3 regions of the Micromonospora sp. LOL_025 genome follow, and region 1 is predicted to be linked to each of the others. Evidence: riboswitches for the same ligand, from Rfam matches in the RefSeq annotation. Region 1 holds a riboswitch; each other region holds the start of a gene.
What was found. Region 1 has a riboswitch for cyclic di-AMP ahead of ACFHW0_RS02350 (coiled-coil domain-containing protein). Riboswitches for the same ligand answer to the same signal wherever they lie in the genome.

Region 1 (3,266 bases):
GGCTGACCGCGAGGCAGCCAGGCCCGGCCGGAGGCGACGGGCGCCGTGGTGCCCCGGCGATCCCGCGACGGGCGGGGCACCGGGGCACGGGCGTCAGTAGACCGACAGGTGCACGTGGTTGGTGTGGTCGCTGGACGGGTCGCCGTTGGCTCCGCTGTACGACTTCCACCCGCTGCTCGGCAGCCAGATCTGCCGGTACCAGATCACGTAGAGCACGGCGAGCCGGTCGGCGTTGCGCACGAAGTACGCCGACAGGTTGTTGCCGTACGTCCGGTCGCCCCCGGAGGCGTCGCCGCCGAAGCCGCCCTTCTGGGCCGCGAAGTCGCAGGCCCGACCCTTCGGGTGCTCGCCCGAGCCGCCGGGGCGGTAGCAGGAGACGTAACGGGTGAAGCCCGCCGCCTTGGCCTGGTTGAGCGCGTGCAGGGTGCGCGGGGTGATGCAGCCGTTGGCGGGGGTGGGGTCGTTGACGCTGCACGACTCGCGCGGCCAGGAGCCGTCGGAGTTGCGCGGCGCCGCCTTCGCCGTCTTGCTCGAGCTGCCGCCCGGCGAGGAGCCGCCGCCCGCGGACTGCTGCCGCTGTTGCTGCTGTTGCTGCTGCTCGCGGTTGGCGACCGTCAGTGCCCGTTCGGCCTGCTCCTTGCGCTTGGCCATCACGCTGACCTGCTTGCGCTGCTCCCGGATCTCGCCGTCCAGGGCCAGCTTGGTGCGGGTGGCCTCGTCCCGGGTCTCCTGGAGCTCGCGCAGGGCCCGGTCCTCCTTGGCGGCCACCGCGTCGAGGGCGGCGGCACGGTCCATGAAGCCGTCCGGGGAGCTGCTGTTGAGCAGGGCGGACGCCACGCTGAGGCGGCCGGTGCGGTAGGCGGCCCCCGCGATCTCGCCGACCTTGGCGGTGCGCGCGGTCAGCTCGACCTCGGTGGTCTTGAGCTGCGCGGCGAGCTGCTGCTGCCGCTTGGCCGACGTGTCCAGGGCGCGCTTGGCGTCGAGGTAGCCCTTGCTGGCGGCCTCCAACTGGGCCCGCAGGGCGGGGGTGCCGCCCTCCTCGTCCTGGCCGGGGGCCGCGGCGAGCAGGCCGGCGCGGGTGGCGGCCGCCGCCGGGGCGGCGGTGACCGGGGCCACGGCGGCGCCGAGGGCGAGCATCGTGGCGATCAGGGCCGCCGTCCGGGCGGCACGTCGTCGTACGGGTGCCATCACTGGCATACACGTGTCCTTCCGTCAGCCGCCGACCGGGTTAGCTGACGGGTTCGGGACGGAAGATCCCTACCGCTGACGCGGATGCACCCCACGAACTTGGTTCCCCGGTTCGCCCCGTCGGGCGATTAGGCGGCGGCCACCGCCGGCACCGGTGGGTGCCGCCTGGCGGAGGCCGAAGCCGAGCCTACCGGTGCCGGTGTGACTGGTGCACCGCAGGTGACGGACGGTGTACATCCACTAACAGTCAAATCCGACATAAGCCCACAATACTCTCCCAGATTTAAGGTTGTCCTCATTACCACTCGACCGCCCCGCAGGTCCCGGGCGACGCTCCCGGCTCGATCTGCAACGTGGCGTGCTCGATCTGAAAGTCGTCGTGCAGCGCGGCCCGGGCGGCGCCCAGCACCGCGCCGACCTCGGCGCCGGGGGCCATGGTCAGGTGCGCCGAGGCCACCTCCATCCCGGAGGTCAGCGTCCAGACGTGCAGGTCGTGCACCTCGGCGACGCCGGGCACGGCGGCCAGTCGGTCGTGCACGGCCGTGACCTGGAGGTGCTCCGGCGCGGCCTGCACCAGGATGCGCAGCGCGGCCCGCCCGAGCCGCCAGGTGCGCGGCAAAATGAACACGCCGATTCCGACCGCCACCAGCGGGTCCGCCCACCACCAGCCGGTGGTGACGATCAGCAGCGCGGCCCCGATCACACCGAGTGACCCCAGCAGGTCGCCGAGGACCTCCAGGTACGCGCCGTGGACGTTGATGCTCTCCTTCGCCCCGGAGCGCAGCAGCGCGAAGGCGCCGACGTTGGCGAGCAGGCCGAGCACGGCGACCACCAGCATCGGGCCGGCCAGCACCTCGGGCGGGTCGCCGAAGCGGCGCACCGCCTCGATCACGACGTAGACCGCGACCCCCGAGAGCAGCGCGGCGTTGGCCAGCGCGGCCAGCACCTCCAGCCGGTAGAGGCCGAAGGTGCGCTGCGGGTCGGCGCCCGCCCGCCGGGTGGCGGCGATCGCCGCGAGCGCCATGCCGATGCCGAGCACGTCGGTGAACATGTGCCCGGCGTCGCTCAGCAGGGCCAGTGAGCCCGTGCGGAAGGCCGCCACCGCCTCCACCACCATCAGGCCGGCGAGCAGCCCGAACGCCGCCCAGAGCCGGCCCCGGTGGCGGTGCGCGGCGTTCGCCACCGACCCGTGATGGTGGTCATGACCTGCGCCCACGCGCCCATCCTCCCTCTGGGGATCCGGATTCGCGTTCAATTTATGCTCACATCGCTATGTGTGCAAGTAACGGATCCTCAGCCGATCGGGTCGACGGTGGTCAGCCGCTGGGTGGCCCGGGACAGCGCCACGTAGAGCGTCCGTACCCCCGACCCCGGGTCGGCCCGGATCTCGCTCGGGGCGACGAGGACGACCCCGTCGTACTCCATGCCCTTGGCCTCCAGGCTGGTCACCACCTGTAGGCGCGGCGCGCCGAGCCCGCCCAGCCAGCCGGCCACCTCGTCGCGGCGGGGCACCGGCGTGATCACGCCGACCGTGCCCTCGACCTCGGCGAGCAGCGCGCCGGCCGCCGCCACCACCGCGGCCTCCAGCTCCGCCGGCGGCACCACCAGCTCGACCGGTTCGACGCCCGTGGAGCGCACCGCCCTGGGCAGCGGGAGGTCCGGGTGCAGCCGACGGATCTCGGCCGCCGCCACCGCGAAGATCTCCGCCGAGTTGCGGTAGTTCGTGGTGAGGGTGAAGTGGTGCCGCTTGCGCCGGCCCAACGCCTGGTCCCGGGCCCGGGTCAGCTCCTCCGGATCCCCCGTCCACGCCGTCTGCGCCGGGTCGCCCACCACCGTCCACGAGGCCAGCCGGCCCCGCCGGCCGATCATGCGCCACTGCATCGGCGAGACGTCCTGCGACTCGTCGACCACCACGTGCGCGAACTCCCGGTAGTCGTCGGGACGCTCCCGGGCCGCGTCGCGGGCGGCGCGCTGCCGGTCGGCGAAGGTGCTCAGCTCGCGGACCCCGCCGGCCAGCTGGAACGGGTCCCGCTTCGCCCGGGCCGGCCGCATCGGCTTGCCGAGCAACGCGTCCAACT
Region 2 (3,266 bases), on a different contig from region 1:
CGCGTAGCGGCCGTCGCGCTCCAGGTCGCGCCGCTTGGGCGAGTCGACGACGAAGCAGAAGAGCCCCTCGTCGGTGATCACCGGGGAGACCGGGTGCACCCGGGGACCGCCGTCGGCGCGGACGGTGGCCAGGTAGCCGAAGCCCGGCCCGTACTGCTGCATGAGAAGGCGGATCCCGTCGGCGAGGCGGGGCTCGTCGGCGGCGAATTCGGACCAGGAAGCCATGCGGGCATTCTATCGAACAAACGTTCGAACACGCACTCCGACACGCAGGTCACCCGTGTCGCTCGCTAAGGTGTGCGGATGCTGCTCTCCGACCGCGACCTGGCCTCCGAGATCGAGGCGGGCACGCTCGCGCTGGAGCCGTTCGAGCCCGCGCTGGTGCAACCGTCCAGCATCGACGTACGCCTGGACAAGCTCTTTCGGGTCTTCAACAACCACCTCTACACCCACATCGACCCCGCGCAGCAGCAGGACGACCTGACGTCGATGGTCGAGGTGCCGGAGGGCGAGCCGTACGTGCTGCATCCGGGCGAGTTCGTGCTCGCCTCGACGCTGGAGGTGATCACGCTCGGCGACCAGCTCGCCGGCCGCCTCGAAGGGAAGAGCTCCCTGGGCCGGCTCGGCCTGCTCACCCACTCCACGGCGGGCTTCATCGACCCGGGCTTCTCCGGTCACGTGACCCTCGAACTGTCCAACGTGGCCAACCTGCCGATCACCCTCTGGCCGGGCATGAAGATCGGGCAGCTCTGCATCTTCCGGCTCTCGTCGCCGGCGCAGCACCCGTACGGCTCGGCCGTCTACGGCTCGCGCTACCAGGGGCAGCGCGGGCCGACCCCGAGCCGTTCCTGGCAGCACTGGCGCACGTGGCCGACCCGCTGACCCGGACCTAGCGGGCCTGCGGAGGGCCCCCGCCGGGCAGGGCCCCCCGCGTGCCTCAGCCGGGTCGGCCGTAGCTGTGGATCGGGCCGTCGTCGACCTTCTTCATCTTGATCGGCACCCCGGCGCGGGAGGCGTGCACCACCCAGCCCCCGCCGACGTACATGCCGACGTGGTGCAGGTCGCTGTAGTAGAAGACGAGGTCACCCGGGCGCAACTCCCCCCGGCTGACGGTCGCGGTGGCCCGGCGCTGCTGCGCGGCGTTGTGCGGCAGCGAGACCCCGGCCTTGGCCCAGGCGGCGAGCATCAGGCCGGAGCAGTCGTACGAGTTCGGACCCTCGGCGCCCCAGACGTAGGGCTTGCCGATCTGCGCGCAGGCGAACTTCACGGCGGTGCCGGCCGCGCCGCCGGGATAGCTGGCGGGGCAGGGCGCGGGGCGCAGCGGCCCGCCACCGCCGTTGCCGTAGATCCGCAGCCGCAGCTTCTGCAACCGGTCGATCTCGGCGTTGATCTGCTTCTTCTTCGCCGCGAGCTGGGCCTCGGTGCGGCTGAGCTGGACGACCATCTCGTCCAGCGGCGCCTTCCGGGCGGCCAGCCGGTCGCGCAGCTCGGCGACCTGCCGCACGTCCTGCTGCTGGTGCTGGGCGAACCGGTCGAGCAGTTCGAGTTGCCCGACCATCTCGCTCGGTGAGCGGCTGCCCAGCAGGGCGTTGACGGCGGAGACGTTCTCGCCCTTGTAGGCGCGGGCGGCCAGCGCGCCCACCTTCTCCATCGCCTGGTCGACCTGCTTCTCCAGCGGCCCGATCTGCGCGGCGAGCGCGTCGGCCTGCTTCCGCCTGGCGGCCAGGTCCTGTCGGGTGGCGTTGTGCCGTTCGATGACCGGTTCGAGCTTGTTCCAGTCCTCGTCGATCTGCCGTTCGATCTCGGCGACCGTCGGTTCGGCGTGGGCCGCCGTGGCGCCGCCGGTCAGGACGACGGCGAACGCGGCCAGGGCGGCGAGGGCGGTGGTGCAGCGGTACCAGCGTGGGCGCGGCGCAGCCGTCACCGGGTCGGCGAGGGCCGACCGGGTCGACGGTGGCCGCGGGGCATGGTGTGCCACCGGGCTTCGTACTCCTTCTTCCGGACCGCCTACCGGGTTAGCTGACGGGTTCGGGCGGGAAGGGGCGCCCTACCGCAGGATCGCGGATTCACCCCGGGGAACCTGGGTCCCCGGCTCGCTCGGGAGCGACTCGGCGGTGTCGGACCGTCACCGCCCTGGTTGGACGGATTGTCACCGGCCGACGAATGACCAGAGTAGAGACGACCGTTATCGATCCGCAACCCTGCGGACGGTGACACTCCGTGCCCACCCGCGCCGGACGAATCCGCAACCCGGGCGACGAAGATTTCCTTCCTCATGAAGTGTCTGACGGAAAGGTATTGACCGGAGGCGGCGGACGGGGCGAAGGTGACCCCACCTTTGCCCGTCCGAACTGGGGGTCTGATGCACCTGTCAGCGACATCGAGGAGCAGACGCGTCCTGCTGGCCGCCGCCATGGCCGCCGCCATGGCCGCGACGCCGCTCACCGCCGCCGGATCCGCCGCCGCAGCAGCGCCGGTGGACGACCGGCAGCAGCAGTACGCGGCCGCGGCGGCCGAGTACGGCGTGCCGGAGAGCGTCCTGCTCGGGGTCTCCTACCTGCAGTCCCGCTGGGACACCAACGCCGGCACGCCCAGCACCAGCGGCGGCTACGGACCGATGCACCTCACCGACGCCGAACACGTCGCCGCCCTGTCCGGCGGCACGCACCACGACGAGGGCACCGAGGACCCGCGCGGCGACGACTCCCGCCCGTCCCTGGCCGAGGCCCACGAGCCGCCGGCCGCTCCGCCGCCCGCCGAGGCCGCACTGCGGACCGTCGACGCCGCCGCCGACCTGACCGGCGCCAGCGAGGAGTCGCTGCGGACGGACGTCACGGCGAACATCCGGGGCGGCGCGGCGCTGCTGGCCGCGTACCAGAAGGAGATCGGCGCCCCGGTCGGCGCCGACACCGACCCGGCGGCCTGGTACGGCGCGGTGGCCCGGTACTCCGGCGCGGACAGCGCCGACGCCGCGGCGGCCTTCGCCAACGAGGTGTACGCCACCATCGCCACGGGCGACAGCCGGGTGACCGACGACGGGCAGCGGGTCACGCTGGCCGGCCGCGCGATCCAGCCCGACCGCTCCTGGCTGGACCGGCTGCGCCTGCGCAAGCTCACCCGGCCGGACGGCCTTGAGTGCCCGAGCGACATCTCCTGCGAGTGGATCCCGGCCCCCTACCAGCAGTACGGCCCCACGGTGGGCGACTACGGCAACCACGACCTGGGGAACCGGCCCGCGCAGCAGAAGATCGAGTACATCGTCATCC
Region 3 (3,266 bases), on a different contig from region 1:
GCCCAGGGTGGGGAACGGTCAGCGGTAGGGGTCGACGAGGTCCAGGACCGCCTCGGGGGCCTCGACGTGGGCGTTGTGCCCGAGGCCGGGCAGGGTGGCGACCGGCACGCCCAGCTCCTTGAGCTGGGCGTCGGTGACCATGGGGTCGTGCTCGCCGCGGGCCAGCAGCACGGGCACGTCGGTCGCGGCCAGCAGGGCGGGCAGGTCCGGCGCGCCCACGCCGAACGCGGCCGGGTCCATCGCCAGCCGCCAGCGGCCGTCGACCTGCCGCAGCCCGGCCTCCACGACGGGATGGTCCGGGGCGAAGAGCCCGGTCAGGCCGGCCACCCGCAGGTAGCGGCGGGCGGCCTCGTCCCGGCTGGCGAACCAGGTCACCGGCCGGGCCGCCAACTCACCCGCCTTCGCCAGCTCCGCCGGCGACCAGACGGCCTTGATGCCGAGCCCGACCACGGCGTCGACGGGCAGCCCGGCGCTGCGGGCGGCCAGTGCCAGAGCGACCACCCCGCCGAGGGAGTGCCCCAGCACGACGAGCCGGTCCCCCGCCGCGAGCCCCGCGGCGATCCGCGCGGCCAGCCCCGGGAACGAGTACTCCGGCAGCGGCGGCGACCAGCCGTGGCCGGCGAGGTCCGGCGCCAGCCACCGTCCCGCCCACCGACGCTCGAGCAGCGGCGCCCAGGGCAGCCACACGTCGCCGGTCGCACCCATGCCGTGCAGCAGCAGGAGCACCCGCCGGCCGTCCCGGTCACCCGATTCATCGATCATGGGCGCAGTGTGCCACCCACCGGACGCCGTGGGCGAGGGCCGTGACCCGGACACGACATCGGGCGTCGGCCCCGGAATCCGGGGGCCGACGCCCGACGGTGTCGCTCAGGCGGAGTAGCCGCGGGTGGCCGCCCAGTTCGCCAGGGCGATGGTGCTGATCCAGTACGAGGCGGTCGCCGGGTTCGCCGAGTCGGCGATCTTCACCAGCCGCCCCTCGTCCTGGTAGCCGACCACGGCGATGTAGTGGCCGCCGGGGAAGGAGTGCCAGCCGCCGTCGGTGTCCGTGGCGCTGCCGGCGACGTTGACCACGACGCCCCGCCCGTCGGCGATGGCCGCGACGACGTCAGCCTGGAGCCGGTCCATCTGGGCCGGGGTGGCCGCGCCACCAGGGATCATCCGAGTCCGGTACGGGTCGCCCTTCACCACCGCGTTCAGCACGCGGGTGGTGTCCTGGGCCGAGTCGGTGCCCATCTGGTCGGTACCCAACTGGGCACCGAGGGCGTCCTGGCTGCGCGCGATGCCGGCGGCGCTGAGGGCGTGCCGGACGGCCGCCGGACCACAGTTGTAGAAGGTGGTCTGGGCCTGGTAGTCGTAGTCCAGGGTCTTGGCGGCCGGGGGCTTCGGCGGCTCCGGCTTGCGGGTCAGGTCCGGGTCCGGGGCGGCGCTGGAGGCGCGGGCCGACGGGGCCGCGCTGGACGCGGCCGGGGCGGCGCTGGACGGGGCGGTCGCGGCCCTGGCCTGGCTGCGCGAGGCCGCGGTGTCGTCCCGCAGTTCGGTCGCGGCCACCGGGGCCTGCGCGGCGGCGGGGGCCTCGTCGGCTCCGGCCAACAGCGCGCCCGTGCCCGACGCCAGCACGAGCGCCGCGGCGGACGCGGCGGCCAGCTGGTACGGGCGCTCGGACGTGAGGCGACGCAGCTGTCGCTTGAGGTGGTGCTTCACGGTTTCCTCCACGGGCTGGGGGCGAGCGGCCGTCGGTCCGCGCCGAGGGCAGGGCGGACCGACCGCGCGGACGGGCGTCCGGGCGGGTGGTGGACCACTCAGGGGATGCGCCCGGGATGCCGGGCGACGGACGGTGACCGGTGGGTCAGCTCGTGACCTGCGGGCGGACGAGCGCGGGCACCGCGGCGCCGTGGAGACGGCGGAACAACCGAGGGGTGGACGGGTGTGGCATGGGGATGGAACTCCTTCCGACACCGCCGACCGGGTTAGCTGACGGATTCGGGCGGGAAGAACGCCCTACCACGGGCCCACGGCCCACGGATTCACCCCAACAAGCACTGGGTCCCCGGTTCGTCGTTCACGATTAGGCGGGTCGGCGCGGCGTCGCCTCTGGGCGATCGGGTACCGCACCGGACGCGCCGACATTACTGGCCGGTCCGCGCCCTGCCAACCCCGTCCCACCTGCCTAAACCTTGATCGGGAGACGGTTTTTGCGGGCACTTCGCCACTGACACGACTCAATGGGACGACCGTTTATGCGGGCGCCTCCGGGTGACAACGGGACGAGTGGCGGACATCGGCGCCGAAACCCCGGCGGGAATCAGCCGGGCCGCGCCGGATGACCGATTCGCCGACGTGGTGACCGGCGTCACGGAAACGGTCGGGATTTCGTCGGCGGACACTCCGGCCGCCGGGCCGAGCAGGCTGACGCTCGCAGATGTCGAGCACCCGCTCCCGGTCGGCGCGAGTCGACGTACGCCGGTCGGTGGTCGTCGTGCGGGTCGGCGGCCCGGGGGCGCGGCACGGCGTTGCCCCGCTCCCCCGGCGGCGTCGCCCCGGGGCCGCCGGGGTGCGTCCCGGCGTCGCCCCCGTCACGGGGCGTCGCCCGGGCCGGCCTGCGCGGGGTGAGCAACCGCATCATCGGCGTCTCGACGACGCGGTGCAACAGACCGGCCAGGGCCAGGTTGACCAGCAGGAAGCCGAGCACCACCACCGGCCCCCACCAGCCGGTGAAGCCGACGCCCCAGTCGCCGGTGAGCCGCAGGACGGTGATCATCACCAGGACGTGCACCAGGTAGAAGGCGAAGGAGACCTCGCCCAGCCAGACCATCGGACGGGACCGCCACGGCGAGCGCCGCCCGCGCACGTCCGCGTCCGCCGCCGCGGCGATGACCAGGACGTACGCCACCGAGAGCAGCGCCGCCCACAGTTCGGCGCGGACCCACTGCGCGGCGACCACCCACGTCGCTACGAAGACCAGGCTGGCCAGCGGCAGGCCCGGCCCACGCCACCGGCCGCGCCGCATCAGCTCGGCGGCGGCCACGCCCATCCAGAACTCCAGCGACCGCACCGGCGGGAAGACCTGGGTGAACCACCAGCGGCTCTCCTCCGGCACCAGCGCCTGGGCCGGCCAGAGCGCCAGGATGAGCAGCGGCACCGCGACCACGACGGCCCACAGCGCCCACGGTCGGGCCCGGCGGATCAGCGGCAGCGCCAACGGCAGGCAGAGGTAGAAGAAGAACTCGCAGGACAGCGACCAGCTGACGGTGTTGATGCTGTAGAAG

Region 2: it holds a riboswitch for cyclic di-AMP, as region 1 does, so the genes downstream of both, ACFHW0_RS08065 (NlpC/P60 family protein) here and ACFHW0_RS02350 (coiled-coil domain-containing protein) in region 1, are expected to answer to the same signal.
Region 3: it holds a riboswitch for cyclic di-AMP, as region 1 does, so the genes downstream of both, ACFHW0_RS12710 (C39 family peptidase) here and ACFHW0_RS02350 (coiled-coil domain-containing protein) in region 1, are expected to answer to the same signal.

Annotation. Positions count from the first base shown of each region.
Region 1 covers NZ_JBHMIR010000001.1:494,965-498,230, reverse strand. The annotation lists gene ACFHW0_RS02355 (SRPBCC family protein) at 1-6, shown strand, start outside; gene ACFHW0_RS02350 (coiled-coil domain-containing protein) at 94-1,188, opposite strand; cyclic di-AMP (ydaO/yuaA leader) riboswitch at 1,202-1,333, opposite strand; gene ACFHW0_RS02345 (cation diffusion facilitator family transporter) at 1,487-2,404, opposite strand; gene ACFHW0_RS02340 (HelD family protein) at 2,482-3,266, opposite strand, start outside.
Region 2 covers NZ_JBHMIR010000004.1:267,860-271,125, reverse strand. The annotation lists gene ACFHW0_RS08075 (pyridoxamine 5'-phosphate oxidase family protein) at 1-225, opposite strand, end outside; gene dcd (dCTP deaminase) at 304-882, shown strand; gene ACFHW0_RS08065 (NlpC/P60 family protein) at 938-1,978, opposite strand; cyclic di-AMP (ydaO/yuaA leader) riboswitch at 1,991-2,124, opposite strand; gene ACFHW0_RS08060 (N-acetylmuramoyl-L-alanine amidase) at 2,363-3,266, shown strand, end outside.
Region 3 covers NZ_JBHMIR010000007.1:231,972-235,237, forward strand. The annotation lists gene ACFHW0_RS12705 (alpha/beta fold hydrolase) at 19-762, opposite strand; gene ACFHW0_RS12710 (C39 family peptidase) at 868-1,713, opposite strand; cyclic di-AMP (ydaO/yuaA leader) riboswitch at 1,942-2,082, opposite strand; gene ACFHW0_RS12715 (acyltransferase family protein) at 2,351-3,266, opposite strand, start outside.